4 regions of the Mesorhizobium sp. WSM4813 genome follow, and region 1 is predicted to be linked to each of the others. Evidence: predicted binding sites of a transcription regulator. Region 1 holds the regulator's gene; each other region holds the start of a gene.

The links. The regulator PhoB, encoded in region 1, activates phosphate uptake and scavenging genes when phosphate is short. The targets are predictions, from matches to a motif close to TGTCATNNANCTGTCAT.
Region 2: a site for PhoB is predicted at 1,603-1,619, ahead of AC0L25_RS24085 (esterase-like activity of phytase family protein). Genes of this name have one in related genera too.
Region 3: a site for PhoB is predicted at 5,951-5,967, ahead of olsB (l-ornithine N(alpha)-acyltransferase). Genes of this name have one in related genera too.
Region 4: a site for PhoB is predicted at 6,345-6,361, ahead of ugpB (sn-glycerol-3-phosphate ABC transporter substrate-binding protein UgpB). Genes of this name have one in related genera too.

Annotation. Positions count from the first base shown of each region.
Region 1 covers NZ_JBVVQU010000007.1:79,489-87,190, reverse strand. The annotation lists gene pstA (phosphate ABC transporter permease PstA) at 1-108, shown strand, start outside; gene pstB (phosphate ABC transporter ATP-binding protein PstB) at 122-937, shown strand; gene phoU (phosphate signaling complex protein PhoU) at 976-1,683, shown strand; gene phoB (phosphate regulon transcriptional regulator PhoB) at 1,700-2,389, shown strand; gene AC0L25_RS05860 (ROK family protein) at 2,661-3,908, opposite strand; gene xylF (D-xylose ABC transporter substrate-binding protein) at 4,175-5,215, shown strand; gene AC0L25_RS05850 (sugar ABC transporter permease) at 5,358-6,689, shown strand; gene AC0L25_RS05845 (ATP-binding cassette domain-containing protein) at 6,786-7,580, shown strand.
Region 2 covers NZ_JBVVQU010000048.1:8,937-16,638, forward strand. The annotation lists gene AC0L25_RS24085 (esterase-like activity of phytase family protein) at 1-1,542, opposite strand, end outside; gene AC0L25_RS24090 (glycoside hydrolase family 25 protein) at 1,750-2,766, opposite strand; gene AC0L25_RS24095 (hypothetical protein) at 2,962-3,192, opposite strand; gene AC0L25_RS24100 (GFA family protein) at 3,328-3,726, opposite strand; gene AC0L25_RS24105 (alpha/beta fold hydrolase) at 3,907-4,863, opposite strand; gene AC0L25_RS24110 (SRPBCC family protein) at 4,890-5,375, opposite strand; gene AC0L25_RS24115 (ParB N-terminal domain-containing protein) at 5,513-5,761, opposite strand; gene AC0L25_RS24120 (N,N-dimethylformamidase beta subunit family domain-containing protein) at 5,919-7,559, shown strand; gene AC0L25_RS24125 (aminotransferase family protein) at 7,561-7,702, shown strand, end outside.
Region 3 covers NZ_JBVVQU010000021.1:83,601-91,302, forward strand. The annotation lists gene AC0L25_RS14640 (RsmD family RNA methyltransferase) at 1-1,045, shown strand, start outside; gene AC0L25_RS14645 (TrmH family RNA methyltransferase) at 1,046-1,903, shown strand; gene lspA (signal peptidase II) at 1,912-2,412, shown strand; gene acuI (acrylyl-CoA reductase (NADPH)) at 2,465-3,454, shown strand; gene AC0L25_RS14660 (hybrid sensor histidine kinase/response regulator) at 3,566-5,854, shown strand; gene olsB (l-ornithine N(alpha)-acyltransferase) at 6,031-6,906, shown strand; gene grpE (nucleotide exchange factor GrpE) at 7,033-7,668, opposite strand.
Region 4 covers NZ_JBVVQU010000013.1:66,041-73,742, reverse strand. The annotation lists gene AC0L25_RS09915 (TIGR02302 family protein) at 1-1,019, opposite strand, end outside; gene AC0L25_RS09910 (threonine/serine dehydratase) at 1,194-2,135, opposite strand; gene AC0L25_RS09905 (ArsR/SmtB family transcription factor) at 2,185-2,487, shown strand; gene lysA (diaminopimelate decarboxylase) at 2,497-3,765, opposite strand; gene AC0L25_RS09895 (hypothetical protein) at 3,818-4,024, opposite strand; gene argH (argininosuccinate lyase) at 4,089-5,489, opposite strand; gene tlpA (thiol:disulfide interchange protein TlpA) at 5,525-6,211, shown strand; gene ugpB (sn-glycerol-3-phosphate ABC transporter substrate-binding protein UgpB) at 6,424-7,702, shown strand, end outside.

The DNA of each region.
Region 1 (7,702 bases):
GGATTCCAGCAGAAGACTTCGGCGGCGATTTTGATTCTGCTGCTGTTTTTGGTCATCATGAACGCCATTGCGGTGATACTGCGTAGGCGCTTCGAGCGGCGCTGGTAAGGGGGTAGAGGATATGAACATCATGACGGAAGCCGGCGTCGAACAGAAACTGAGCAGCGGAACCAACGCCCCTTCGATCAAGATGAAGGGCGAAAAGGTCTCCGTTCATTACGGCGAGAAGCGGGCTCTGTTCGACGTGGATCTCGATGTCCGCGAGAACCAGGTGACAGCGTTGATCGGCCCATCGGGCTGTGGCAAGTCGACCTTCCTGCGTTGCCTGAACCGAATGAACGACACCATCGATATCGCGCGGGTGAGCGGCAAGATCACGCTCGACGGTGAGGATGTCTACGACCCGAAAATCGATGTCGTCGAGCTGCGAGCTCGCGTCGGCATGGTATTCCAGAAGCCGAACCCGTTTCCGAAGTCGATCTATGAAAACGTCGCCTACGGTCCGCGCATTCACGGCCTGGCCAGGAGCAAGGCCGAGTTGGACGGCATCGTCGAATCGAGCCTGAAGAAGGCCGGCCTGTTCAACGAGGTCAAGGATCGCCTGCTCGAGTCGGGCACCGGCCTCTCCGGCGGACAGCAGCAGCGCCTGTGCATCGCGCGCGCCATCGCCGTGTCGCCGGAAGTAATCCTGATGGACGAGCCCTGTTCGGCGTTGGATCCGATCGCCACCGCCCGCGTCGAGGAACTGATCGACGAACTGCGCCAGAACTACACGATCGTCATCGTCACCCATTCGATGCAGCAGGCCGCGCGCGTGTCGCAACGCACGGCGATGTTCCATCTCGGCTATCTGGTCGAGGAGGGCGCGACCGACAAGATGTTCACCAATCCCGACGACAAGCGCACCCAGGACTACATCACCGGCCGGTTCGGCTGAGCGGTCCGGCGGCGAATTTCGAACACGAGGACAGTATCATGGGTGAACACACCGTCGCATCTTTCGACGAGGAACTGGAGCACATCGACAGGCTGATCCGCGACATGGACGAGCTCGCCGCCGCGATGGTCGCAGCCTCGATCCGCGCGTTGCTTGCGTCAGACAATGCGATGGCGCAGCGCGTCGTCTCGGACGACGCCATCATGGATGCGCGGCAGCGCGAACTCGACGATAGTGCGATCACGCTGATCGCCAAGCGGCAGCCGATGGCGCAAGATCTGCGCGCCGTGGTTGGCGCAATCCGCATGGCCGGTGATCTCGAGCGCATCGGCGATTTGGCCAAGAACATAGCCAAGCGGGTCAGCGCAGTCGGGCAGAGCGCCACGCCGCGTAATCTGTCGCACGGTATCGACGCGATGGCGGATCTCGTTCTTGTGCAGCTCCGCGGCGTGGTCGAGCACTATGTGGCGCGCAATGCCGGCGCGTTGAAAGAACTGCGCGCCGACGACCAGAAGATCGACGTGAAATACACGGCGGTTTTTCGCGAACTCCTGACCTACATGATGGAGGATCCGCGCAACATCACCGCCTGCACGCATCTTCTGTTCTGCGCCAAGAATCTCGAGCGTATCGGCGATCATGTCACCAACATCGCCGAAAACGCCTACTATGTCGTGACCGGGCAGCAATTGCCGGCGGATCGCCCGAAGCTCGACGAAACGACCATGTCGGCGTCGGCGACATGACAGGAGTGACCGGCCGATGATCGCGCCGCGCATCATGGTGGTGGAGGACGAAGAGCCGCTGGGCGTCCTCCTTCGCTACAATCTGGAATCCGAAGGTTATCAGGTTGAGGTGGTGACGCGCGGCGACGAGGCCGAAATCCGGCTGCAGGAAAACGTGCCCGATCTGCTGGTGCTCGACTGGATGGTGCCGGCGGTTTCCGGCATCGAGCTTTGCCGGCGCCTTCGGGTGCGTCCCGAAACCGAGCGACTGCCGATCATCATGCTGACCGCGCGCGGCGAGGAGAGCGACCGGGTGCGCGGCCTTTCCACGGGAGCCGACGACTATCTGGTCAAGCCGTTCTCGACACCGGAATTCATGGCCAGGGTCAAGGCGCTGCTGCGCCGCGCCAAGCCCGAAGTGCTGTCCAGCGTGCTGAAGGTCGGCGACATCGTGCTCGATCGCGAGTCGCACAGGGTCTATCGCAAGAAGAGCGAGATCCGGCTCGGGCCAACCGAGTTCCGGCTGCTCGAATTCATGATGCGGCACCCGGGTCGGGTCTTCTCGCGCAGCCAGTTGCTCGACAATGTCTGGGGCGAGACGATCTACATTGACGAGCGCACGGTGGACGTCCATGTCGGACGGTTGCGCAAGGCGGTCAACAATGGTCGCATGCCCGATGTCATCCGCACCATCCGCGGCGCGGGCTATGCGATCAGGGAAGACTAGCTGATATTCAGGTGATGCCGGCCTGCGACCGGCGGCTTCCTGCGCTTACCTACAGCGCCGCGCGCCCCTGTTGGGCGCGCAAAGGACGCTGTAGAGCTTTGATTTTGCGCATGACCCTTCCGAAATCGATCTCGATTTCGGGGTCATGCGCGGGCTCACGTACCCAAAAGTACGCTCCGCTCCGGTTCTCGGAACCCACTGTTCTCGACTCGGCCTGACCTGAATCTCAACACATCCCCAAGTCGCGATCCGGCGATCCCTGCCTTCGAATTCAAGCCACGTTCTTTCCGACCGAGCCGGCTCGCGCCTGGATGCCCGGCGCGAAAATCTCCTGGTCGACGAAACTCAGCGCCCGCATGGCACAGCCTTCGCGGATCAGCGGCAGTTCGTTCGGCTCGGTGTCGAAGGAAATCGAACCCGAATGCTGGCCGCCGGCGGTCTGGGCGATGGCCTCGCGCAGGGCCGGCTCGATCAGGTCGAAGGCGGCAGCGCTGGCGCCGACCATGGCGACCGGCGCCGGATCGATCAGCGCGAATAGGCTGCCGAGCCCGAAGCCGAGTGCTTCGCCAGCCTTGCGGTAGGCTTCGCGCTCCGGTCCGTCCGTCTGGCGCGCCCGGGCCGCCAGTGCCCGCATCGCGGCGTCGCTGACATCGGCGACCGGCTCGGCGTTCTCGCTCAATTGCCTTGCGTTGCGCCAGATGGCGTAGTTGCCGGCATAGGCCTCGACGCAGCCACGCCGCCCGCAGCGGCAAAGCGCGCCGCCCGGCCGATGGATCATGTGGCCGAATTCACCGCCTGAGGAATGGGTGCCGGTGAACAGTTCGCTCTTCAGCACCAGCCCCATACCGATGCCATGCGAGAGCAGGATGGCGATGAAATCATCGCGGTAGCGATCCGGGTCGCGCCAACGCAGCGCCACGGCCATCATGTTGCAGTCGTTCTCCATGATGGCCGGGATGCCGAACTCGCGTTCCAGAATGTCGGCGAAGGCGATATTCGTCTGCGGCGTGATCGGCGACCACAACATGGCGCGCGCATGGGAATCGGTGATGCCCTGGATCGCCAGCGCGATGCGGGCGACGCTTTGGACATCGAGGTCGGGGTCTTCGAGCCGCCGCCGGACGATGGCGACACATTCGCCGATCAGCTCGTCGCGCGACATGGTCAGCGTGTCCAGCCGGCGTTGTTCCTCGGCGACCACCTGTCCGGCATAGTCGATGACGGCGACCGACAGGAAATTCAGCGACAACACGACCGCCAAGACCGCAGCGGCTTCCGGATTGAGGCTGAGGCCGACCTGCGGTCGGCCGCGTTTCATCGAAACGGTCTCGCTCGCCTTGATCTCGGTCAGGATGCCTTCCTGGATCAGGTCGGAAGAGATCGCCGATATGGTCGAATGGCTGAGGGCGGTGGTTGCGGCGATCTCGGTCCGCGACGGCTGGCCGGCCCGGCGCACGGCCGAAATCACCATGGCCCGGTTGCGCCGGCGCAAATCGTCATGACGGATTCCAACCGACATTCTTTGCTTCCTCCCTATTGCCGCGGCCGCTCATGGATCGGAAGCCGTCGGTAATGTCCGACAAATACTCGCAGAGGCAGCGGGCCCTGTCATTATTTATTCCGAGACTCGAAATAAGTCGGCAGGGACATCAAGATCGACCAGGTTTGATGTTGACAGCGCTTCGGCGTCGGACCAGTATTTTTTCGAGGCTCGAAAAAATAGAGCCTTTGTGCCGGCCTTCGGGCCAGTCTGGTCGTGCCGTACGCGGCGCAGGGAGGAATATCATGAAGAGATTCACAGCCGCCATTCTGGCGGGGGTCGCCATGTCGCTGACGCTCGCGTCGGTCGCACAGGCGAAGGACAAGGTCATTGGCGTTTCGTGGTCGAATTTCCAGGAAGAGCGCTGGAAGACCGACGAAGCCGCCATGAAGACGGCGATCGAGGCGGCCGGCGACAAGTATATTTCCGCCGATGCACAGTCCAATCCCGGCAAGCAGCTGACCGACGTCGAGAGCCTGATCTCGCAAGGCGCCAACGCGCTGATCATCCTTGCGCAGGATGCCTCGGCCATCGGGCCGGCGGTGCAGAAGGCGCTGGACGAAGGCATTCCCGTCGTCGGCTATGACCGGCTGATCGAGAACAAGGACGTCTTCTATCTGACCTTCGACAACCAGGAAGTCGGCCGCATGCAGGCCCGCGAAGTGTTCAAGGTGGCGCCGGAAGGCAATTACGTCTTCATCAAGGGCTCGGGCGCCGATCCGAATGCCGATTTCCTGTTCGCCGGCTCCATGGAAGTGCTCAAGGACGCCATCGACAGCGGCAAGATCAAGAATGTCGGCGAGGCCTATACGGACGGCTGGCTTCCCGCCAACGCCCAGAAGAATATGGAACAGTTCCTGACCGCCAACGACAACAAGGTCGATGCGGTGGTTGCCGCCAATGACGGCACCGCCGGTGGCGTCGTCGCGGCGCTGACGGCGCAAGGCTTGGCCGGATCCGTCCCGGTGTCGGGCCAGGACGGCGACCATGCCGCGCTGAACCGCATCGCGCTCGGCACGCAGACCGTATCGGTGTGGAAAGACGCGCGCGAGCTCGGCAAGAACGCTGCCGAGATCGCCTCGCAGCTTGCCGACGGCAAGCAGATGACCGACATTTCGGGCGTCAAGGACTTCACCACGCCGGGCGGCAATGTCGTCAAGTCGCTGTTCCTGACGCCGATTGCCATCACCAAGGACAATCTCAACGTCGTCATCGACGCGGGCTGGATCAAGAAGGAAGAGGTCTGCGCCGGCGTGGCGGCGGGCACTGTCCCGGTCTGCAACTGATCCGGCCTTCGCAAGAAGCCTGAAACGCCGCGGCTTCACGCCGCGGCGTTTTTTCAAAAAGAATTGTTTTTCCGCTTCTCGCGGGTAACTTCTAAGCTGCTTCCGGCATCCGCGGCAGACGGCAATCCGGTGCGAGGACATCATGACCGACACGACTTCCAACAGGCCGGCCGCCGATACAGCTGCCGATCGGGCGCGTGAATCCGAGCTCAGCCCCGTCGGCCGCTTCCTCAAGGCAACCGAGCTCGACATACGCATGCTCGGCATGGTCGGCGCGCTGCTGATCATCTGGGTTGGAATCCACATCCTGTCGGGTGGGCTTTTCCTCACGCCGCGCAATCTCTGGAACCTGTCGGTGCAGACCTCCTCGGTCGCGATCATGGCGACCGGCATGGTGCTGGTCATTGTGATGCGCAACATCGATCTTTCGGTCGGCTCCGTCGAAGGCGTGATCGGCATGGTGATGGGCGTCGCGCAGGCCGAATTCCTGATCAGCGTCATGGGGTTCCAGCTTGGAAATCCCTGGATATGGATTATCGCACTGGCTGCCGGCGTGGTGCTCGGCCTGATAATCGGCGCGCTCCAGGGCTTCATCATCGCCTATCTCGAGGTTCCGGCCTTCATCGTGACGCTGGGCGGCCTGCTGATCTGGCGCGGCATGGCGTGGCTGATGACGAGCGGGCGCACCGTCGCGCCGCTCGACGCCACATTCCAGCTCATGGGTGGCGGGCCGCGTGGCTCGATCGGGGCAACCGCAAGCTGGATCGTCGGCATTCTCGCCTGTGTGGCCGTCGCTTTCATGCTGCTCAACGGCCGGACGCAGCGCAAGCGGTTCAAGTTCCCGCTGCGGCCGGTCTGGGCGGAGACCTTGCTTGGCGTTGTCGCCTGCGCCGCCATCCTCGGCGCCGTCTGGATCACCAATTCCTATCCCTGGCCGATCGGCATCGTTCGCCAGTACGCCCAGCGGACCGGCATCACCGTTCCGGAAGGCGGGCTGTTCATCGCCCATGGCATCGCCATACCGGTGCTGATCGCGGTCACTGTCGGCATCGTCATGACCTTCATCACCAGGCGCACCCGTTTCGGCCGCTATGTCTTTGCCATCGGCGGCAATCCGGAAGCGGCGGAACTCGCCGGCATCAACACGCGCTGGGTGACCATGAAGGTGTTCATGATCATGGGCGTGCTGGCCGCGATCAGCGCGGCGATTGCGTCGGCCCGTCTCAATGCGTCGACCAATGCGCTAGGTACGCTGGACGAGTTGCTGGTCATCGCGGCCGCGGTCATCGGCGGTACGTCGCTGGCCGGCGGCTCCGGCACGGTGCTCGGCGCCATGCTGGGCGCGCTTCTGATGCAGTCGTTGCAGTCCGGCATGGTGTTGCTGGGCATCGATTCACCGCTTCAGAGCGTCGTCGTCGGCGCCGTCCTGGTCGTCGCCGTCTGGCTCGATACCGTCTACCGCAAGCGGGTCTGAGCATGATCCCGAGCCGAAGGTCCGCGTCAGTGAAAAGTGGATATCCGTTTTCGGTTCAACACCATGCTCCAGCAAAAACCATAGGGAGGAACGATCATGGCTGACACAACTGCTCCCACGCCGCTGATCGATATGCGCAATATTTCGATTGCCTTTGGCGGCATTCGCGCCGTCGACGATGCGTCGATCGACCTTTTCCCGGGCGAGGTCGTGGCGCTGCTTGGCCACAACGGCGCCGGCAAATCGACGCTGATCAAGATCCTGTCCGGCGCCTACAAGCGCGATTCTGGCCAGATCTTCGTCAATGGCGAGGAGGCTTCGATCTCCAATCCGCGCGACGCCAAGAAATACGGCATCGAGACGATCTACCAGACGCTGGCGCTCGCCGACAATGTCGACGCCGCCGCCAACCTCTTCCTTGGCCGCGAGCTGATGACGGGCTGGGGGACGCTCGACGATGGCGCCATGGAAGCCGAGGCGCGCAAGGTGATGGGCAGGCTCAATCCCCGTTTCCAACGCTTCAAGGAGCCGGTGGTCAAGCTTTCGGGCGGCCAGCGGCAGTCGGTGGCAATCGCGCGCGCCATCCTGTTCAACGCCCGAATCCTGATCATGGATGAGCCGACGGCGGCGCTGGGCCCGCAGGAAACGGCGCAGGTCGGCGAATTGGTCATGCAACTCAAGGCCGACGGTATCGGCATCTTCCTGATCAGCCACGACATCCACGATGTGTTCGAGCTTGCCGACCGCGTCTGCGTGATGAAGAATGGTCGGGTCGTCGGCACGGCGCGCACCAGCGACGTGACCCAGGACGAGGTGCTCGGCATGATCATCCTGGGCAAGTGCCCGCCCGGTGCCATTCCGGGGCCAGGTGCGCTGAAGATCGCCGCGTGAAGCTTCAATAAGCCGGCTAAGTACCTGTCATGTGATGTACCAGCGGTCATCATGGTTTGGCCGCGCCATTGTGTTGACGCGGGGACTTGCCCATAAGATGGGGAACCATGGGCCGTAGCAGC
Region 2 (7,702 bases), on a different contig from region 1:
ACCGTCGGCGGCAATACCTTCGATGTCGAGCTTCTGTGCGGGATGGCCGGCGCGCGTGACGATGGTCTTGCCGGTGATCAGCGCCGGCGTCTGGGTGGCATCGATCTCGAAGATCGACGGCGCGTTGGCGTAGAACGAGTCCGAGGCCGCGAAGAGCTTGCCGGCAGCGTCGCCGGCCGCGAGCGCCGAAAGCGCACCCCAGCCGAGCGGCGTGCCGTCTGCGGTGAGCTTTGCCGTGATCATCGGATAAGCGGCGGGACCCTCGGAGCGCTCGTAGATCATGACATGCGAGCGGGCGAGCCCGTCCTCGACCAGGTCGGCCTCGTTGGCGGTGACCAGGAGATTGCGCGACGGGATCGCGACCAGGCCTTCCGGGCCGATGCCGGACGCCAGGATCTGGACAAACTGAGGCTCCGCACCCGTGTCCTTGTAGACGCCGACAACGGAGCCACGCTCCGAAGCGACGAAAACCAGTCTGTCTTCGCCGAACGTGCCGATCTCGAGACCTTCCGGCTCGACGCCCTTCTTGTTGCGATCGTCGGGATAATGGCCGGCATTGGCGACCTGGTACTCGAAGGATAGACCGGATTCGTAGAGGACCTTACCCGTCTTGCTGAAGATCGTGAAGCCGCGCGAGCCGCCCTTGTAGTCGCCTTCGTTGGCAACGACGAGACGATGATTGTCGAGCCATTTCACGGCGTCGGGCTCGCGCGCGACGTTTTCCATTTTGCCATCGAAGGACAAGGCGCCGTTCTTCTTGGTGTCGATCTTGTCCAGCGTGGCCGAGCCTGCGGAGAAGTGGGTGACGATCGCACCGGTTTCGGCGTTGACGATGGCGATGTGGTTGTTTTCCTGCAGCGTGACCGCGATCTCGCCGGCCTGGTTGAAGGCCACGAATTCCGGCTCCGGATCTTCCGCCGCGACCTCGGCAATGCCCGCCAGGTTGACGGTCTTCATCGTCGCGCAATCAGGCTGGCCTTCGGCAAGGGCGAAGATCTTGAGGTCGCCCGCCGGCATCTGCGGAATTTCTCCGTCGTTCAGCTCCTCGTCGCGCTCGTTCTCGATGGCGATGGCCAGGAACTTTCCGTCCTTGCTGAACGCCAGCGAGTCCGGCTGGCCGCCGAGGTCGCAGGTGCTTTCGATCGCCTTGGAGGCGAGGTCGATGACGGTGAGGTCGCCCGAGGGCCTGGCTTTGCTCTGAGACGTGTTGACGCCGGCCAGAACCTTGCCGCCGATGACCACAACCGAGGTCGGCTCGCCGTCGATCTTGACGACGCCGCCGGCCTTTGGCGCCTTGGGGTCGGCGATGTCGATGAAGCCGACTGCACCGAGCGGGCTGTCGGAATAAACCAGCGTCGTGCCGTCTTCGGAGGCCGTGATGATCTCGGACGAAGTCGGCGTGGTCTTCTCGACGTCCGCAGGGAGGTTTCCGGCGACCGCGAAGCTCGCGACCCGGTTGAACATCATATCGGCATGGGCCGGCAGCGAAACGGAGGCAGCGAGCGCTGCCGTCAGGACGAAAAGCGTGGAATGGCGGGGCACGGGTGGCGTCTCCTGTTCAAATGGAAGCCACCTCATTTGGGGGAACGACATTTTAAAGCGATGACGGATCCATGACACTTCCGCGACAGGCGGTCAGGGTCCGTCAATATTCACCTCATGCTTGGCCTGCAAATGGCGGCTTTGCGCGGCCGCGATCAGCGCCGCCGCAGGCGCGACCGGCAAGTGACTCCAATTCGAAAGGAATCCCTACTCCGCCTCGGCCACCATCTGCCGCCCGCCAACCCAGTTCCGCCAGGCTCTCTCGTCGCCATGGAAGGCGTTGAGGTCGATGCGGCCCCTCACGCCGTGCGACAGGCCGGAGCCGGAATACTGCCAGAACACCCATTTGCGGCCGGGATAGACCTTTGACGGGTGCTGTGCCACCGCGCGCAGCCAGAACGGATAGTCCAAGAAAGCGCCACGCAGATTGTCGCGGTAGAAATCCGGCGCGGTGTAGATGATGGGCCGCTGGCCATAGTGGCGTTCGAGCCTGTCCATGAAGACCTGCATCTTCTCCAGCACCTTTTGCCGCGAAGGCCGCCGCTTGCATCTCGATTCGCCGTTCCACTCGACATCGATCACCGGCGGCAAGGCGCCCTCGACCCTCGGCACGTTGCGGATGAACCAGTCGGCCTGCTCGCTGGCGGTGCGGCACCAGTAGAAGAAATGGTAGGCGCCGCGCTTCAGGCCGGCGGCGTCGGCATTGCGCCAGTTCTTCATGAACAGCGGATCAAGATGATCGCCGCCGTCGGTCGCCTTGATGTAGGCGAAGTTCGCGCCCTGCGCGCGCAGCTTCCCCCAGTTCACGTTGCCCTGCCAGCGTGAAACGTCGACGCCGTGAATGGCGAGGTGTCTGGGCGAGGCCTTGCCGAAATTGATCGGCTTGGCGTCACGAAAACGATAGCGCTGGACCGGCTCGGCGAGGATTGGTGCTGCCCGTGCCAGCCGCTTCGGCGCCACCAGGGCAATCGGCTCGACGGGTGGTTCGATGCTTTCGGCCGGCTCTGAAGTGGCCATCGCCATGGTCTGCTCCGTCGCCGCTTCCTGCGCGAAGTCGGGTGCGGCATCGGCCGCGCCGACCGACGCCACCGGCGCGGGCGGCCGCACAACGGAGCTGGTCGTCTCGCTGGACGGCACTTGCAGCGCGTCGACGCCGGACGTGGATGTGCAGCCGGCAAGGCAAAGTGACGCGATCGAGAAGATGACGACGCCTGATAACCGCATCTGGACCTGTACGCAGAACACAACAGACCGAGGGCAAGACAACGCCGCCGGACAAACCAGTCCAGATTACTAACGAGAAATTGCCAACAAAGTTTGAATCAAATTGTTAGGACAGAGAGGCTGGGCAGCATACATGACGCTCGCGGCGGGACAGAGAGGGCGCGAAAGATCGCCCACACCTGTCACGCCTGCTGCCTAGCTGCACAGCCACAGCTTGTGGCAGGTCTCGGCCATCATGTGGGCAGGCGGTACAAAGCGCTCGCTGACGGGGCGATCGCTATCGGAATTGACCGGCGCATCGTCCCGGCGAACCTTTTCTTCAAGCAGCATGCGAAGCTCGGCCGGCTGCACGCGGTCACGCTCCATCACGAGCCTGACCATGGGATCGCTCAAAAGCTCATCCAGGGTGTTGATTCTGTCGTTCATCCGTCGCCTCCTCGACCGCCGACCCGCACGCAATAGATAGGCGGCAATGATGGCTCGCCAATGACGCTTTGCCGGCTATCTCGTGTCCCGGATGAAAAAAATTGGGCACGCTTTTCGCTTCAGTTCGCTTGTGCTTCAGTTCGGGGGCGGCGCGCCTTCATATTGCGGCAGTCCGTCGTCGAGCTGCACCCAGGGCTGCTTCGAGGCGGTCCATATATGCATCTGCGGCTTGAATACCGAAGGATCGTCAAGCGAACCGGAGGTGACGCCGATGATGCCGGCGGAATCGCGCCGGGAAAATATCGTCGTCCCGCAGCCCGGGCAGAAGCCGCGCTTGAGATCCGGCGAGGAATTCACCGTCGCCACCGGCCCGTCGATGGTCACGTCGTCGATGCGGAACAGCACGCGGGCGTTGAAGGCCGCGCCTAATGCCTTCTGGCAAAGCCGGCAATGGCAGACGCGCTCGTTGATCGGCGCGGCCTCGGTGCGGTAGCGCACCGCCCCGCACAGGCAGCCGCCCTGATATTTCGCCATTACCTGAACCCTCTTTCTGACGATTGGCGGCAAGGTAGCTGCCGGGATAGGAGCGTCAATTGAAAAGCTTTGATGACGTGATCTGTTGGCGTGATGCGGCAGCCGAACGTGCGATCAGGCGCGACGCGCAACGAGCGTCGCCGGCCATCTCACCCGAGACGGCCGGCAGGCAATTGTCGGTCAGTCCGTTTCGCTGAGGACCTCGTCCCAGGTCTTGACCTTGGTCTCGCCATTGAGGAAGGGCAGCGCGGCCGCTGTCAGTTCCGGCGCGAAGAACACGTCGTAATGGGTGCGGTTCGGCAGGATGGCCAGGCGGTTCTGCGACAGGTTCTCGCGCATCCAGCCGGCGTCCTTCAACCCGCCGCCGAGCATCTGATAGAATTTGATCTCGTGCTCAGGCCGGTACATGTCGCTGTCGCCGAACACCAGCATGACCGGCATCTTCAGCTTCGGCACGTCGGCGGAGTAGTCGTAGTCCTTGCGCATATAGGCGCCGATCTGGTCGAGCAGTTTTGGAAAATCCTGCGGGCGCGGCGCAACCGCGACGTAGGATTTGTACATCGGCGTGTCCTTCATCATGTCGGCCATCGCCGCGCCGACCTGCGCCTGCTGGGCACGCATCTCGGCATAGAAGCCGTCGGAGGCATAGCCGGTCGAGACCAAGACCAGCCGGCGCACCGCTTCGGGATGCTGGACGGCCATACGGAAGGCGACGCCGCCGCCTAGGGAATAACCCATGACGTCGACCTGGTCGTAGCCGAGCGCCTTGACGATCGCCGCCATGTCGTCGCCCATCGCCTCCAGACTCAACGGCCGGTCGCCGAGCGCGGTGCGGCCATGACCCTGCAGGTCGACCCCGATGACGGTGCGGTTTTCGGCAAACTTCGGCAGGATCGGCGCAAACATATCGGTGGTGCCGAGCCCGCCATGCAGGAGAAGCAGCGGCTCGCCCCGGCCATAGATGGAATAATAGTAGTTCAGGCCGTTGATCGGCAGCAGGCCTGATTTAGCCGGCTTCGGCATCGCTTTCGTTTCGGCGGTCTTGGCGGGCTTTGCCTCCTCGGCTTTGGTGGGGCCCGGCACAGCGAAGAGTGCTGCGGCCGAGGCGAAAATGGCGAAAAACATCGCTCTGGTCATGTCGGTCTCCTTCCGTCCCGCCGATATCAAAGCCGCTTGGCGACTTCTTCGAGCTGGTCGGCGCACTGGCCCCAACCTTCGTGAAAGCCCATCTTCTCGTGCTCTTCGCGGTCAGTGACCGACCAATGCGCAACCCGGGCGATGTAGCGGGTCTTGCCCTCGCCCTCATCCTCGAAAGTCAGCACGACCGTCATGAACGGCTTTTCGGACGGCTCCCACGCCTTCGTATAGGCGTCGGTGAGAACGATCTTCCTGCCCGGCACGACTTCGAGGAAGATGCCAGGGTTCGGGAATTCATTGCCGTCGGGTCCCGCCATGACGACCAGGCTGGAGCCGCCGGTGCGCACGTCCATTTCGGCGCGCGGCGTCGTCCACGGCTTTGGCGCGAACCATTGCGTCACGAGCTTAGGCTCGGTCCAGCAGCGGTAAACGTTCTCGCGCGGCGCATCGATGATGCGGGCGAGAACCAACTCGCGGTCAGAGTTGGGGGCGATGTCGAGCTTGGTGGTCATGATGTTCTCCTCACTTGCTTGCAAAATTTGGCTTGAATGCCGGTTTCCGTCTCAAGGACGAGCGGGCAACGCGCAGCCCGACACGGGTCTCGCGAAAAACTTCGCCAGGCCGACTCCTGCGGATGCCGAATGAGAGCTTAGTGGCGCTTGGCTTGCACCAGATAGGCGTCGATATCGGTCTCTCCGAGCCACTTCGCCGCTTCCAGCCGATGCAGGCCTTCGACCAGGACATGGCGCTTGCCGTCGTGGCGCACCTGGATCGGCGTCTTCATGCCGTTTTCCAGAATGTCCTCGGCAAGATGCCGAACGGTCTCGGGATGCAGCGTCTTCCTGCGTGCGGTCGGCACATAGATCTCGTCCACCTTGACCTTTTGCACTCTCAGCATGTCGGCTCCCGTGGCGGAAAAGGCCGCCCTTTGAGAGATAATCTGTTTGGCAGGCAAGGCCAAGGCCCGCTGTCAGCCATCGCTGGCCCGATCGTTTCCAATTGACGGTTGGCCGGCAGATGGTCGAAATGACGCGTTCGACCCTCCACAGGCGTTCATGACCAAGCTTCCTACCGAATTCCCAGATTTCGGCCTGACGCCCCACCAGCGCCGGCAAGCGGTGCGTGGCCATTACTGGGAATGGCCGGGGATGGATGGCGAACGCGGCGAGATCTGGTGCTACAGCGACCGTTTCTCATATCGCCAGGGCGAGACAGTGGTGCTGCATATCAGCTCGACAGCGTCCAGCTTCAGCATGTCGATCGTCCGCGACGGCGGCACCGACACGAAAATGTTCGAGAAGGCTGGGATTGCGGCGCGCTGGCAGGATACACCCGACCAATGTTCGGTTGTGGGCTGCGGCTGGGACGCGTCGTTTGAATTCCGCGTCGGCGACGACTGGCCGTCCGGAGCCTACCGCGCCACGCTGACGGCGGACGGCCGCAACGGCAAGCCGATCCGCTGCCACCATCTTTTCATCGTCAGCCCGCAGCCCGGCAAGAAACGGGGTCGTGTGCTGCAGGTTGCCGCCACGGGCACCTGGCTTGCCTATAACACTTGGGGCGGCTCCAATCATTACGAAGGCATCACCGGCCCGAACCGCGACCAGTATGCCCCAATGGTTTCGACGGAGCGGCCATGGTGCCGCGGCTTTGTTGTCCTGCCGAAAGAGGCGCCGCGCGTGCCGCTCGAGGTCGCCGTACCGCCAAAGACCGTGCCGCGCTATCCGCATATGGAATGGGCCTTCGCCACCGGCCATTCGAAGAAATACGCTTCGTCCGGCTGGGCAAGCTATGACAGCCACTTCTTTCGTTTTGCCGAGCGCGCCGGCTATGCCGTCGACCTCGCCAGCCAGCACGAACTGCATTTCTCGCCCGAAATCCTCGACGGCTATGACTGCGTCGTCTTCGTCGGCCATGACGAATACTGGACCTGGGAGATGCGCGACGCTGTCGACGCCTATGTCGAACGCGGCGGCCATGCGGCGCGCTTCGCCGGCAATTTCATGTGGCAGACCAGGCTGGAGGACGAAGGCCGCCGGCAGGTCTGCTACAAATACCGCGCCCGCGCCGAGGATCCGGCATACCGGGGCGGCGATGTGACCCGCGCCACCAATTCATGGGAAGCACCTGAAATCGGCCGGCCGGGTGCCGCGACCTTCGGGCTCAATGCGACCAAGGGCCTCTACGCCGGCTGGGGCGGTTGCGCGCCGCGCGGCGTGCGCGGCTTTCCGGTCTATCGGCCGGAGCATTGGGCGTTCGCCGGCACAGGTATTTATTACGGCGACCTGCTCGGCGCCGACAGCCATGTCTATGGCTACGAGGTCGACGGGCTCGACTTTGAGATCCGCGGCGGCCTGCCCTACCCCACGCCCGACAGCGGCGCGCCGCATGGGCTGCAAATCCTTGCGGTCGGCATGGCCAGCCAAGTCGAGGAGAGCACCGACATCGCGTTCGAGGACCGGTTTCTAGGCGATGCCGATGGCCGCTTTTCCGCCGAGACGCTGTTCGGCGAGGCGAGCGACGCCAATCTCGACAAGGTCAAGCGCGGCAACGGCATGGTCGTCAACTTTCAGCGCGGCAAGGGCGAGGTGTTCCACGCCGGAAGCTGCGAATGGGTCGCCGGCCTGCTAAGGCAGGACGCGATGGTCGAGCGCGTCACCAAGAATGTTCTCGACCGCTACCTCGGAAAGTCCTGACATGCTGAAATCCCAGACCCCTGCCCTGGATATCGAGCCGCGCCCGCCCTCGCACCTGTTCTATCTGTCCAGCTTGCGCCGGCCGCTGGTCGATCGCGCCGAAGGCATCTACATCTGGACGCAGGATGGCCGTCGCTTCATCG
Region 3 (7,702 bases), on a different contig from region 1:
GAAACCTTTTCGCGACAAACGCCGCGACAGCCGCTCGCATCAGCTCGCAAAGGGCGAGACGGAACAGGCGCCGCGCGGGACCGGCACAGCATCGGGCAACCGCACCGACCCGAAAGCCGTGCCGCGCGTACTTTCGCGCCGCGACGGCGCCCTGCCCGCCGAACACCTGCCGCTGATTCTCGAAGTGGCGCCCAACACCGACTATGCGCTGCTCGACAGCGGCGCCGGTCAAAAGCTCGAGCAGTACGGCCCCTATCGCATCGTCCGGCCCGAGGGCCAGGCGATCTGGCAAAAAGCGTTGCCGGCCAAAGACTGGGACCGCGCCGACGCCATTTTCACCGGCGACACCGACGAGGAAGGCATCGGCCGCTGGCGCTTCCCGAGGACACCGCTTGGCGAGACCTGGCCGATGAAGCATGACGGCATCGATTATCTCGGCCGCTTCACCTCGTTTCGGCATGTCGGCGTCTTCCCCGAGCAGGCGTCGCACTGGGACCACGTGGCCGGGCTGATCGCGGCGGCGAAGCGACCGGTCAAGGTGCTGAATCTGTTCGGCTATACCGGCCTTGCCTCGCTGGTGGCGGCGCGCGCCGGCGCCGAGGTCACCCATGTCGATGCGTCCAAGAAGGCGATCGGCTGGGCCAGAGAGAACCAGGAGATGGCGGGCCTGTCGCAAAAGCCGATCCGCTGGATCATTGACGACGCCATGAAATTCGCCGAGCGCGAGGAGCGCCGCGGCAGCCGCTACGACATCATCCTGTTCGATCCGCCCGCCTATGGCCGTGGCCCCAAGGGCGAGGTCTGGCAATTGTTCGAGGACCTGCCTGATCTGACCGACCTCTGCCGCTCGATCCTGACGCCGAAGCCGCTTGCTGTCGTGCTGACCGCCTATTCGATCCGCGCCTCCTTCTTCGCCATCCATGCCTTGATGCGCGACACTTTCGCAGGCATGGGCGGGACGGTCGAATCCGGCGAACTGATCATCCGCGAGAAATCCGCCGGCCGGGCACTGTCCACGTCGCTGTTCTCGCGCTGGGTGGCCTGAATGAGCGAGCGGCACGCCGGCGCGCCAGGGCAAGTGAAGGAAGTCACCAGCCTCGCCAATCCGTTGATTAAGGACATCAAGGCGCTCTCCTTGAAGAAATTCCGCGATCAGCAGAACGCCTTCATGGCCGAGGGGCTGAAGCTGGTCATCGATGCGCTCGACCTCGGCTGGTCGATCCGGACACTGGTCTTCGCCAAGGCCGGACGCGGCAATGCAGCGGTCGAAAAGGTCGCGGCGCGCACGGTTGCCGCCGGCGGCACCGTGCTCGAAGTTTCGGAAAAAGTGCTCGTCGCCATCACCCGCCGTGATAACCCGCAAATGGTGGTCGGCGTCTTTTCGCAGAAGTTCCTGCCGCTGAAGGACATCCGCGCTCGAGACGGCGATGTCTGGGTGGCGCTCGACCGCGTGCGCGACCCCGGCAATCTCGGCACCGTCATCCGTACCGTCGATGCCGTTGGCGCCAAGGGCGTCATCCTGGTCGGCGAGACCACCGATCCTTTTTCCGTCGAGACCGTGCGCGCCACGATGGGCTCGATCTTCGCCGTGCCGGTCGCCAAGGCGACGCCGGACGCCTTCCTCGCGTGGCGAAAAAGCTTTCCTGGCCTCGTTGCCGGCACGCATCTGAAGGGTGCGGTCGATTACCGCTCGGTCGACTTTTCCAAAGGCCCGGTGCTGCTGATTATGGGCAACGAACAGCAGGGCCTGCCCGACAGCCTGGCCGAAAGCTGCGACAGGTTGCTGCGCATCCCACAGGCCGGCCGGGCCGATTCGCTCAATCTCGCGGTGGCCACCGGCATTATGCTGTTCGAGATCCGGCGCGGCGCGCTGAAACTTGCCCCGGAGGACGCCAGACCGTGACATCCCAAATGGTGAAATCCCCAACGGCAAAATCATGGTTCCCCTACGCCCTGCTGGTCGTCGTCGCGATAGCGCTCGACCAGTGGGTGAAATATCTGGTCGAGACCGGCCTCGCCTTTCAGGAAAAGGTCGATCTTGTGCCGTTCCTGGCACTGTATCGCACCTACAACACCGGCATTGCCTTCTCGATGTTTTCGTCCTTCGGCGACACCGGCCTGGTGGTTATCGCCGCTTTCGTCGTTGCTTTCGTGCTCTATCTCGCGGTCCGCACTCCGCCCAGCCACGTGCTTACCCGCATCGGCTTTGCGCTGATCGTCGGCGGCGCGCTCGGCAATCTGTTCGACCGCGTTACTTATGGTCACGTGATCGACTACATTCTGTTCCACACCCCGGTATGGTCCTTTGCCATCTTCAACCTTGCCGATGCCTTCATCGCGGTCGGCGCGGTGGTGGTCGTCTTCGACGAACTCATCGGTTGGCGGCGCGAGGCCAAGCCCTCAAGCGATTGACCTGGCCTCCTGCCGCCATACAGTGGCCATTCGAGAAGCCCGAGGAGAAGACATGCCCGAAACCTTCAAAGCCATCCTCGTTTCGCGCGATGCCGAGAAGAAGCAGTCGGTTGCGGTCACCGACCTCACCGAAGCCGACCTGATGGAAGGCGATGTCACCGTCGCCGTCGAGGCGACGACAGTGAACTACAAGGACGGCCTCGCCATATCAGGCAAGGCGCCGGTGATCCGCCGCTGGCCGCTGGTGCCGGGCATTGATTTCGCCGGCACCGTCATCTCGTCTTCCCATGCCGACTGGCGCAAGGGGGACAAGGTCATATTGAACGGCTGGGGCGTCGGCGAAACGCATTTTGGCGCCTATGCCGGGCGCGCCCGTGTCAACGGCGACTGGCTGGTGCCGCTGCCTCAGGGCATGAGCGCGCATGATGCCATGGCGATCGGCACCGCCGGCTACACCGCCATGCTTTGCGTCATCGCGCTGGAACGGCACGGCATCGTGCCCGATCGCGGCCCGGTGGTAGTGACGGGTGCGGCCGGCGGCGTCGGCTCGGTCGCGGTCTCGATCCTGTCCAGCCTCGGCTATCATGTCATCGCCTCGACCGGCCGCAGCGCTGAAAACCCCTACCTGATCGACCTGGGTGCTGCGGAAGTGATTTCGCGCGACGAGCTTGCCCAGCCGGCAAAGCCGCTCGCCAAGGAACGCTGGGCGGGCGGCGTCGATGCTGTCGGCAGCCACACGCTGGCCAACGTCCTTTCGATGACCTCCTATGGCGGCGCCGTCGCCGCCTGCGGCCTGGCAGGCGGCATGGATCTGCCGGCGAGCGTCGCCCCGTTCATCCTGCGCGGCGTTTGTCTGCTCGGCATCGATTCGGTGATGGCGCCGAAGCAGGTCCGCATGGAGGCGTGGCGCCGCATCGGCACGGATCTCGATCTCCAGAAGCTGGCCAGCCTGTCCACGACCATCGGCTTTGACGGCATTATCGAGGCCGCGCACGACATCGTCGAGGGCAAGATCCGTGGCCGCGTAGTGGTGGATATGTGAGTTCTAGCGTCTGCCGTTTTGCACGAAAGAAAGGCAAAAAACCGCGCGACCGATAAAATTCGAACGATCGGTCGCAATTTTCCATAATCTCTGTCTGGCAAGGGTTTCCGCATGGTCACGGAATCCGGCATCAGAGAAACAGAGAGCGACGAAAGCGTCGACGAGATCGGCCCGGAGGCGACAAGGCGCCAGCATATCGCAGCGCCGCCACTGGCGCCCGAACTGCCCGCCGCCAATCGCGAAGGCCTGCCGTTCCTGACGCTCGTCGCCATCGTCGTGCTGGCAGGCCTGTCGCACCTGACCGGCGCGCCGATCTTCATCACCGTCGGCCTATTGGCGACTGGCATGGCCGGACTTGCCGTGCATCTGCGTGCCAGGCGCACGGAGCGTCGCACGGTTGCCATCCTTGGCGAGACCGCAGCTCGCAGCCGCGCCGAGGTCGAAACCCTGGCCGACCGCATGTGGGAGATGCAGGAGAGCGAGGAACGCTTTCGCGGGCTGATCGACGCGCTTGGCGATCTCGTCGTCCACCGCGACCGTGACGGCCATATCGTTTATGCCAACAAGGTTTTCGCCGATCTTGTCGGAGCCGACCAGCGCGACCTTGCCGGCAGGACTCTGGCCGAACTCGGCATCGACGTCGGCATCGTTCCCGATGCCGCTTTTTCCGACCACGAATGCCTGAGCTCCACCGACGTCGCCATTAGCACGTCGAGCGGCCCGCGCTGGTTCTCATGGGTCGAACTGTCCGTGCGCGACAAGGAGAACGGCGGCGCCTCGCATCGCGCCATCGCCCGCGACATCACCGCCCGCAAGCACGCCGAATCGTCGCTGATCACCGCCCGTGAGCGAGCCGAATATGCAAGCCAGGCCAAATCGCGCTTCCTCGCCACCGTCAGCCACGAGATCCGCACGCCGATGAACGGCATCATGGGCATGGCCAGGCTGCTGGCGGACACCAATCTCTCCCCCGAACAACGGACCTATGTCGGCGCCGTCTCGACCTCGGCCAGCGCGCTGCTGGCGCTGATCGAGGATCTGCTCGACTATTCCAAGATCGAGGCCGGCCGCTTCGATCCCGAACCGCAGCCAATGTCGGTGCGCGAGATCGCCGACAACATAGTCGAACTCTTGGCCGCGCGCGCCTTCGCTAAGAATATCGGCCTCGGCTGCCATGTCGAACCCGACGTGCCGCAGATGATATCAGCCGATCCGGGAAGAGTCAGGCAGGTGCTGCTCAACCTGATCGGCAACGCGATCAAGTTCACCGACAGCGGCGGCGTATTGGTGAGCATCGCTCGTGCCCGCACCGAAACCACCGACCGCATATGCTTCACCGTCGCCGACACCGGTCCCGGCCTGCACGAGGACGATATGGAGCGCATCTTCGAGGAATTCGAACAGGCTGATGGCACGTCGACCCGCGCGCATGGCGGCGCCGGGCTCGGTCTTGCCATCTCCAAGCGCCTGGTGATCGCCATGGGCGGCACGATTTCGGTATCGAGCCGGCTCGGCCAAGGCTCCGAGTTCGTCTTCGAAATCCCTGCAATATCGGCCACCGAGCCGCCGCAGACCCGCCAGAATGCGCTGTCAGGGCGGCGCGCGGTGATACTGTCGAAGAACGCCGTTGAGGCCGACGCCATCGCCCGCACCATCCGTGCCAATGGCGGCATGGTCGATCTGGCTGCGACCGCCGCCCAGGCAATGTCCTTCCCAGAAGGCTGCGACGTGCTTCTGGTTGATGCGGCCATGGAGGAGAGCGACGGCAGGTTGCTCAAGCGCCTTCGCCAGAGCGGCTTTGCCGACTGCGAGGCGATCACGCTGATCGCGCCGACCGACCGCGGCATGCTGGGCGAGTTCCGCGCCAGCGGCTACGCCACCTTCCTGGCAAGGCCGGTGCGTGGCGAGACATTGCTGCGCGTGCTTTTGACCAGCAGCGTACCCGCCCTCACCCAGCCACAGCCGGACAAGCGCAGCGCACCATCCGTCCGCGTCATTAGCAGCCGCCAGCAGGGCCTGTCCGTGCTGATCGCCGAGGATAACGACATCAACGCCATGCTTGCCCGCGCCACGCTGCTAAAGGCCGGGCATCGAGTGAAAGTGGTCGGCAACGGCAAGGCCGCCGTCGAGGCCGTCACTGGCGCCGGCCGCAAGCACCGCTTCGACGTGGTGCTGATGGACCTGCACATGCCTGTCATGGACGGGCTGGACGCCATCGCCGCCATCCGCCGGCATGAGGAGGAAACCGCCGTGCCGCCGGTTCCGATCATGGTGCTTTCGGCGGACAGTCAGGAAACGACCCGCCACGCCGTGCTCGCCCATGGCGCCAGCGGCTTCGTCACCAAGCCGCTCGACCCCGACGCGCTTGTCCATGCGATCGAGGGCCACGTCGCCGCGTGATCCGCCGGGTGTCCCTCCTGGCTTCCCTGCGTAACATAGCCGGTTGAAGGATTACCCAGCCGACGAAGTATTGCCCGCAACGCCGTATCACGGTACTGTCACAATCCTGTTGCACCTACACCGTATCCCCGTGCCAAGAGGGATGGCTCGAAGGAGAATCACTCGTGCATACAGTTATGCCGGAATGTGACGCTCGGCCGAACGCCAGCGGTGCTTTGCTCACCGGGCGCAATGTCGATGCCGTCATAAAAGGCGAAGCGCTCGGCCGCATAGGCAACCTCGAAGTGCGGCTCGCCCGCAACGAGGCCGAGATCGCCGCCGCGCAGGAAGTGCGCTACCGGGTGTTCTATGACGAGCTCGGCGCCAGGAAAAACCTGTTCCAGGTGCAGGACCGCCGCGACGCCGACCATTTCGATCCGCTTTGTGATCATTTGCTTGTCTTCGACACCTCGCTGTCCGGTCCCGAGCATCGCCGCATTGTCGGCACCTACCGCCTGCTGCGGCAGGAAATCGCGGCAGCGGCGGGCGGCTTCTATTCCGAGGGCGAATTCGAGCTGACCAATCTTATCGCCCGCCACCCCGGCCAGCGTTTCCTCGAGCTCGGCCGCTCCTGCGTCTTGCCGGAATACCGCTCGAAGCGCACCATCGAGGCGCTTTGGCAAGGTATTTGGGCCTATATCAACCATTACGGGATCGGCGTGATGACCGGTTGCGCTTCGTTCCACGGCACCGTGCCGGCGGCGCACGCCGAAGCGCTGACCTATCTCGCCCATCACTGCCGGACGAATTCGGCCTGGGACGTGCGTGCGGTCGCCGGGCGCTACTGTTCCATGGATTTGATGCCGATCGAGGCGGTCAACGCCAAGGCCGCGATCGCGGCGATGCCGCCGCTGGTCAAGGGCTATCTGCGCGTCGGCGCGCGCATCGGCGACGGCTGCGTCATCGACCGCGAATTCTCGACGGTCGACGTGTTCGTAGTGATGCCGGTCCAGGAGATCGGCGCCCGCTACGTCAACTATTATGGTGGGGAAGCCCAGCGTTTCGCAGCGTGAAAAGGCAGTAGGGGAATAAGGCAGTAGGGGAGTAGGGGAAGAGAAGGCAACGGCCGGGAGTAGGCATTGCTCGGCTTACCCGTACGTAGGCTATGCCCTACTGCCCTACTGCCCTACTCCCCTAACTTACGCATCCTTCTCAGCCTGCTCATTCACCGGCCCTGGCTCGACCGGCGCTTCGCTCGCGACATGCTTGGGTCCGCCTTTGGCAACGCCGACCATGGCCGGCCGCAGCACCCGCTCGCCGATCGAATAGCCTGGCTGCACGACCTGGACCACCGTGTTGGCCGGCACCTCCGGATTGGGCACCTCGAACATTGCCTGGTGGAAATTTGGATCGAACTTCTCGCCTTCCGGCTCGAGCTTCTTCACCCCGTGCCGCTCCAGCGCCGATAGCATGGCGCGCTCGGTGAGCTCGACGCCCTCGATCAGCGCCTTGAAACCGGTATCGCCCGACGCCTTGGCCTCAGCCGGGATCGCGTCCAGCGCGCGGCGCAGATTGTCAGATACCGACAGCATGTCACGGGCGAAATTGGCAACCGCATAAGCACGCGCATCGTGCACGTCACGGGCGGTACGGCGGCGCAGATTCTCCATCTCGGCTGCGACGCGGAGCGCGCGGTCCTTCAGCTCTTCGTTTTCCTTCAACAGCCGCACAAGTGCTTCATAGTCGCCGTCGACGCTGCCTTCCGAGCGCTCGGCGGCGGCCTCAGCCGCTTCGATATCCTCGGGCGCGCGTTCGTCTTTTGCCTGGTCGCTCATCGCCGTTTCCCGTCATTTCGAATGATGTGGATTT
Region 4 (7,702 bases), on a different contig from region 1:
GCGCGTTTCGGCTCGCCGACGAAGCGGATCTGCGGCGGCTTGTCCGGGATCACTGCGAAGGCCCAGTTGCCGAGTTCGTCATTGCCTGATTTCAGCGTCAGCGTGCCGTTGGCGGTCAGCTTTCCGGTAAACTGGCGCACCGTGGAGGGCGTTGCCGTGGAGGGCCTTGCCGCCGCCGGCTTGGCCGCGTCGGCCTGCTGACCGGCCGGCTCGATGGTGCGGGCGTTGCCGTCGGCGTCGGCGTAGCTCAGCGTTTCCTCGCCGGAACCGCCGGTGACGCGCAGCGATACATCGCTGCCTTCCGGAACGGTGAAGGTGGGCGCAGCCTGATTGCCATTGTCGGCGAGGGCTGGGTTGGCGAGGGCTGGGGACGTGAGGAAGACCGGCGGCCTGCCGGTGTAGGCCGGCGGCGTCACCCAAGCGTCGATGCGCGGCGGCACCGCGTCGCGCGCCGCGTGGGCACTGAACCCGTCTGCGATGCGGCCGCCAGACGGTCCGAAGGAGAAGGCAAAGGCGGTGACCAACAAAAGCGCCGCCACGGCGCGCAGCCCCCACGGGTCGCGCTCCGGCACCCGGGTGCGCGGCAGGTCGCCACCGAGGTTGCCGAGTTTTTCGGCCATGCGTTTCTGGTGCTCGCGCCACAGCGCTTGCGAAAAAATGCTCTCCCTGCCGCTCGGCCGGTCGGTCTGCACCAGCACCGGACTGTGCAGCAATTGGTTGGCCGCCTCGATGCGCCGGTCGATCTCGGCACTGGACGGCACCCGAAAGAAACGCAGGGGATAGAGCGCGGCAAGGGCTGCGACGCCGAACACTGCCATCAGGCCGATGCGCGCCGTGTCGGGCAGCAGAAGGAAGAGGCCGAGCCACGAGGCGCTGAGGAACAGGCTGGCGACAATGACCAGCGGAAGCAGCAACGGCCAGCCACGCTCGACCGTCATCGAGACCCGCGTCGCCAGCCGGCTCAGGGCAAGGCGCCCGGCCAGGCTGCGATCGCTGCTGAAGGTGGGTCGTTGGGTCATCGGCCCTTCCTGATTCGGGCGGGATAACCCGAACCTCACAAATCTATCGCATCGGCCCGAAAATCGGATGCGAAGGACTCAAAGTCTTAGATGCACGTCACTCGAAGCATATCAACAAACACGGCGAAGGCGAGGCGGTTCCCGAAAACGTGAACAAGACTGCCTCCATTATCGTCAGAATTTAGTCGGATTGGCGTTCGCACCGCAGACCAGCACGGCGACACGCTCGCCCGCAGCCGGCGCGTAACGGCCGGACAGGACCGCCGCAAAGGCTGCAGCGCCGCCCGGTTCGGAGATGATTCGTATCCGGTCCCAAAGTGCCGCCTGCGCGGCGATGATCTCATCGTCGCTGACCAATATGGAACGCTCGACGAAGGCCTCGGCGATTGGAAACATCATTTCGCCGACGCGCTTCGGCGCCAGCGAATCGGCGGCGATGCCCTCAGTCGGCGCATCGACGGGCCGGCCGGCCTCGAAGGCGCGATGAAGCGTCGGCGCACCCTCGGGCTCGACGGCGATGATCCTGATGCGGCCGGCAAACCAGGCGGCGATGCCGCCAATCAGGCCGCCGCCGCCGACGGCGACCAGCAGCGTGTCGAGCTCAGGCAGGTCGGCCTCGATCTCGAGGCCGAGCGTGCCTTGCCCGACCAGCGTCTCCTCCTGGTTGAAGGCGTGGATCTGCAGCGCGCCGGACTTTTCGGCGAAGCTTTCGCTGGCGGCCAGCGCCTCGGCATAGCGCGCGCCGCCCACAACCAGTTCGGCGCCGTAGCTGCGGATGCGTTCCAGCTTGGCCGGCGGGCTCACATCGGGAACGAAAATTGTTGCCTTGTGGCCGAGCCGCATGGCGGCATAGGCGACCGCGGCCCCATGATTGCCGCCCGATGCCGCGACGACGCCGGCCTTGGGAACCGGCCGTTCGAGAAGATTGGTGAACGCGCCGCGCGCCTTGAACGAGCCGGAATGCTGCAGGCATTCGAGCTTCAGGTCGACGCTAAGCGGCGGACGGCCGAAATCGGCCATGTCGACGCGCAGCACCGGCGTGTGGCGCACGAATGGCCGGATGCACGGCTCCATTGCGGCGATGCGTTCGCGTGTGATCCTATTGCCGTTCAGCATGGTCTGCTCCCAGGGTTGACATCTTTTAGTAACTTAGCAAAGTGGCTAAATGCAAGAGGTTGATGTCTTCAAGGCGATTGCCAACGAGCGCAGGCTGCAAATCCTCGATTGGCTGAAGGACCCGCGCGCGCATTTTTCGCCGCAGGCAGATGGCGATCTGGTCGAGGACGGCGTCTGCGCGCTGCTGATCGCGGAAAAGCTGGGGATCACCCAGGCGACGCTCAGCGAGCATATGCGAGTGCTGACCCAGGCGGGCCTTCTGCGCAGCAAGCGCATCAAGCAGTGGACGTTCTATCGCCGCGACGAGGGCAGGATTGCGCAGACCAGGGCGCTGATTCAGCACCGGCTGTAGCGCTGCAGGCTATTCCAGCCAATCGGGCAGCGAATCCAGCCCGATCAGTTCCTCATACGTCTGGCGCGGGCGCACGACGTGGAAACGGTCGCCGTCGACCAGCACTTCGGGCACCAGCGGCCTGGTGTTGTAGGTGCCGGCCTGCACCGCGCCATAGGCGCCGGCGGTGGCGATGGCGATCAGGTCGCCGGTCTTCAGCCGCGGCAGGTCACGGTCGAGGCCAAGATAATCGCCGGTCTCGCAGACTGGGCCGACCACGTCGACCGTCATGCGCGGTGCTGCAGCCGGCTGCTGCACCACCGGCTTGATGTCATGGAAGGCGTCGTAGAGCGTCGGCCGGATCAGATCGTTCATCGCGGCGTCGACGACCAGGAAGTTCTTGGCGTTGCCCTCCTTCACGAAGATCACTTGCGAGACGAGGATGCCGGCATTGCCTGATATCAGTCGGCCCGGCTCGAACATCACCTTCAGCCCGAGCTTGGTGACGTGCTTCCTGACGATCTGGGCATAAGCGTCCGGCAACGGGGGTGGGCTGTTGTCGACGCGGTAGGGAATGCCGAGGCCGCCGCCGAGATCGATATGCTCGATGGCGTGCCCGTCGGCGCGCAGCACGCCGACCAGTTCCACCAGCAGCGCGAAGGCATCGTCGAACGGCTGCAATTCGGTGATCTGGCTGCCGATATGGGTGTCGATGCCGGTGACCTTGATGCCAGGCAGTTCAGCGGCGCGGGCATAGACCTTTCGCGCCTTCTGCCAGGGAATGCCGAACTTGTTCTCGGCCTTGCCGGTGGAGATCTTCTTGTGGGTCTTGGCGTCGACATCCGGGTTGATGCGCAGCGAGATCGGCGCCACCTTGCCCAGTGCCGTGGCGCGGGCCGACAGCAATTCAAGTTCCGGTTCGGATTCGACGTTGAAGCACAGAATGCCGGCCGAGAGCGCAAAATCCATTTCGCGGGCGGTCTTGCCGATGCCGGAAAACAGGATCTTGTTGGCCGGAATGCCGGCGGCCAGCGCGCGGCGCAATTCGCCTTCTGAGACCACGTCGGCGCCGGCGCCGAGTTTTGCCAGGATCTTCAGCACCGCCTGGTTGGAATTCGCCTTCATCGCATAGCAGACCAGCGCGTCGAGCCCGGCAAAAGCCTGCGCAAACACGCGGAAATGCCTGGTCAGCGTCGCCGTCGAATAGCAATAGAACGGCGTGCCGACGCTTGCAGCGATACCCGATATTGCCACGTCCTCGGCATATAGCATGCCGTCGCGGTAGTCGAAATGGTTCACAACAGTGGTTCCGGAAGTTGGCGCACGATGAGATCGACCGATCTCATCGGCTCTAGATCAGCGGGTCGAGAATGAACTTCTTGTCCTTGACCGGTTTTTCCGGCTCCGGCGGCACGGGCTGCTCGGCCTTTTGTGCGTCCTTGCGCGCCTGCACGGCCGCCTCATAGGGCGTGTCGAGGCCGGCTTTCCTGCCGCAGGCCGTTACGGTTGCCAGCGCCGCCAGCAGCGCGAGCGACACCAAAATCCTGCTTGCGGTCATCGATCCATCCGTCCGAAACTTTTGCCCGCCGCTTTTAGCCGAGTTTTTCTGGCATTGCACCTAATCACGCCTTGGCGATGTGCTTTTTCCAGTACCGGATCTGCTTCCTCACTTCCGACGGCGCGGTGCCGCCGAAGCTCGTGCGGCTCTTCACCGAGTTTTGCACGGCAAGCACGGAAAACACGTCCGCTGTGATGCCGGGGTGAATGGACTGCAAGTCTTCCAGCGGCAGCCTGTCGAGCCCGATTTTCTTCTCCTCGGCCAGCGCCACCGCACGGCCGGTGACGTGGTGCGCCTCGCGGAACGGCAGGCCGAGGGTGCGCACCAGCCAGTCGGCAAGGTCGGTCGCGGTCGCATAGCCTGACCCGGCGGCCTTCTTCATGGCGGCGGCGTTCACCGTCATGTCGCGCACCATGCCGGTCATCGCCGCCAGCATCAGGTCAAGCGTCTCGGCGGCGTCGAATACGGATTCCTTGTCCTCCTGCATGTCCTTGCCATAGGTCAGCGGCACGCCCTTCATCACCGTCAGCAGGCCAACCAGATGGCCGGTGACGCGGCCGGTCTTGCCGCGCACCAGTTCGGCGGCGTCGGGGTTCTTTTTCTGCGGCATGATCGAGGAGCCGGTGGAGAATGAGTCCGACAGCCTGACGAAGCCGAATTGCGGCGTCGACCAGATGATGATCTCTTCGGCCAGCCGCGACAGATGCGTCGCGCAGATCGCCGCCAGCCCCAAGAATTCCAGTGCGAAATCGCGGTCCGAAACGCTGTCCAGGGAATTGCGCATCGGCTCGCGGAAGCCAAGCGCCTTGGCCGTTTGGTGCCGGTCGATCGGAAAGCTGGTGCCGGCAAGTGCGGCGGCACCGAGCGGGCTTTCGTCCATCCGTTCGATGGCGTCGCGAACACGCGACAGGTCGCGCGAAAACATCTCGACATAGGCCATGCAGTGATGGCCGAAGGTCACCGGCTGCGCCGCCTGCATATGGGTGAAGCCCGGCATCACCGTCGCCGCATGCTCCTCGGCCCGTTCCAGGAACGCCGTGATCAGGCCCTTCAGCGCTTCGGCGACGCGAAAGCATTCGTCCTTGACCCATAGCCTGAGGTCGACAGCCACCTGATCATTGCGCGAACGAGCGGTGTGCAGGCGGCCGGCGGCCGGGCCGATCAGCTCGGCAAGGCGGGCTTCGACATTCATGTGGATGTCTTCCAGCCTGGTCGAGAACTCGAATGTGCCGGCTTCGATCTCTGTCAGGATCGTGTTCAGCCCGCGAGCGATTTTTTCTTGATCGGCCGCCGAAATAATGCCCGTTTGGGCCAGCATCTCGCTATGGGCGATCGAGCCTCTGATATCCTGCGCGTAGAGTTTGCGGTCGAACGAGATCGACGCGTTGATCGCTTCCATGATCGCGGCCGGACCCGAGGCAAAACGTCCGCCCCACATCTGGTTGCTGGCCTTCTTGTCGCTCATCGCTATAACCCGTGCTCCGGAGCAGTTTTCAGAAAATGGCAGACGGCAATAAATTTTTTCCGGCCCCGCGCCTCATCCTCGCCGCTTTGGTGGCGGGCGTGCTGGCCGGCGCGGTCGCGGTATATGTCAGCGAGAGCGGTTCTGGCAACAACGCGCCCGCTCAAGTTGCCGCTGGCGACAGCAAGGACGATGTCGCCTGCGCCGCCAAGGCCGACCGCGCCAAGACGGTCGCGGCGGCTGCCACCGGCCAGGTCGCAGCACTTTTGCCGGCCGATCCGCCGCAATCGCTGAAAGGTCTTGCCTTCAACGACCCCGGCGGCAAGCCGCTGACGCTCGCCGACCATGCCGGCAAGACGGTGCTGCTCAATCTGTGGGCGACATGGTGCGCGCCCTGCCGTGCCGAAATGCCGGCGCTCGACGCGCTGCAGAAAGAAATGGGCAGCGACGCCTTCGAGGTCGTCGCGGTCAATGTCGATGTCGGCGACGATACCAAGCCGAAGAAGTTCCTCGAGGAAACCGGCGTCGAAGCGCTCGGCTATTATCGCGATTCGACGATGGCGCTGTTCAACGATCTCAAGACGCGCGGCCTGGCGCTCGGCCTGCCGGTCACCATGCTGATCGACGGAGAAGGCTGCCTGATCGCGCACATGAACGGCCCGGCCGAATGGTCGAGCCCGGATGCCAAGCGGCTGGTCGAAACGGCGCTCGGCAAGTCGGACTAGGCGCCGGCGATTGCTGCCGGTCCCCGCCTTTGTTCGAGTGGTAAGCCGGCTTTTCAATTGCTTTCCATCGGCGCTTATTTCGAAGCGTCCACCACTTTAAGTGGAGATCGAGTTCATCGATCCGCAACAAAACCGTTGTCCAACTGTCACGAGCGGCACATATTGCCTTTGCGAGAGTGCCACTTTCGCCAATGATAAACGGGAGATGAAACATGAAGTTCTTCGGCTTCGTGGCCGGTGTCGCCGCCACCATGACCCTGCTTTCCACCACCTCCGCCTTTGCCGTCACGCAGATCAGCTGGTGGCACGCCATGACCGGCGCCAATGCCGAGGTCGTCGACAAGATTTCTAAGGATTTCAACGCCAGCCAGAGCGACTATGAGCTGGTGCCGGTGTTCAAGGGCACCTATCCCGAGACGCTGAATGCCGGCATCGCCGCCTTCCGTGCCGGGCAGGCGCCAGATATCCTCCAGGTGTTCGATGTCGGCACTGGCGTGATGATGGCGGCCGAGGGTGCGATCAAGCCGGTGGCCGAGGTGATGACCGGTGCCGGGATGACCTTCGACAAGAGCCAGTATCTGCCCGGCATCGTCGGCTATTATTCGAAGCCAGACGGCACCATGCTGTCCTTCCCTTACAACTCCTCCTCGCCGATCCTCTACTACAACAAGGACATCTTCCAGAAGGCGGGCCTCGACGTGAACAGCCCGCCCAAGACCTGGAACGAGGTGTGGGAAGCTGCCAAGAAGATCAAGACGAGCGGCGCCGCCTCATGCGGCTACACCTCGACCTGGTTGACCTGGATCCATCTGGAGAATTTCGCGGCGTGGAATGATGTGCCCTGGGCCAGCCAGCAAAACGGCCTGGCCGGCGGGGATGTCGAACTCAAGATCAACGCGCCGATTTTCGTCAACCACTTCCAGGCGCTGGCAGACCTCGCCAAGGACGGCACCTTCAAATATGGCGGGCGCACCTCCGAAGCCAAGCAGATCTTCCTTGCCGGCGAATGCGGCATCTTCACCGAATCGTCGGGCGGCCTCGGCGACATCGTCAAGTCCGGCATGAACTATGGCATCGGCCAGCTTCCCTACGACAGCGATGCCAAGGGCGCGCCGCAGAACACCACGCCGGGCGGCGCCAGCCTGTGGGTGTTCGGCAACAAGTCGGACGAGCAATACAAGGGCGTCGCGGCCTTCTTCGCCTACCTGTCCAAGACCGATGTGCAGGAATATCTGCACCAGAAGTCGGGATACCTGCCGGTGACGCTCGCCGCCTACGAGGCGACCAAGAAATCGGGCTTCTATGACAAGAACCCCGGCCGCGAGACACCCATCCTGCAGATGACGGGCAAGGCGCCGACCGATAACTCGAAGGGCGTGCGCCTGCCGAATCTGCCGCAGGTGCGCGATATCCAGAACGAGGAGTTGGAGAAGATGCTGGCCGGCCAGCAAACCGCTCAGCAGGCGCTTGACAATGCGGTCACGCGCGGCA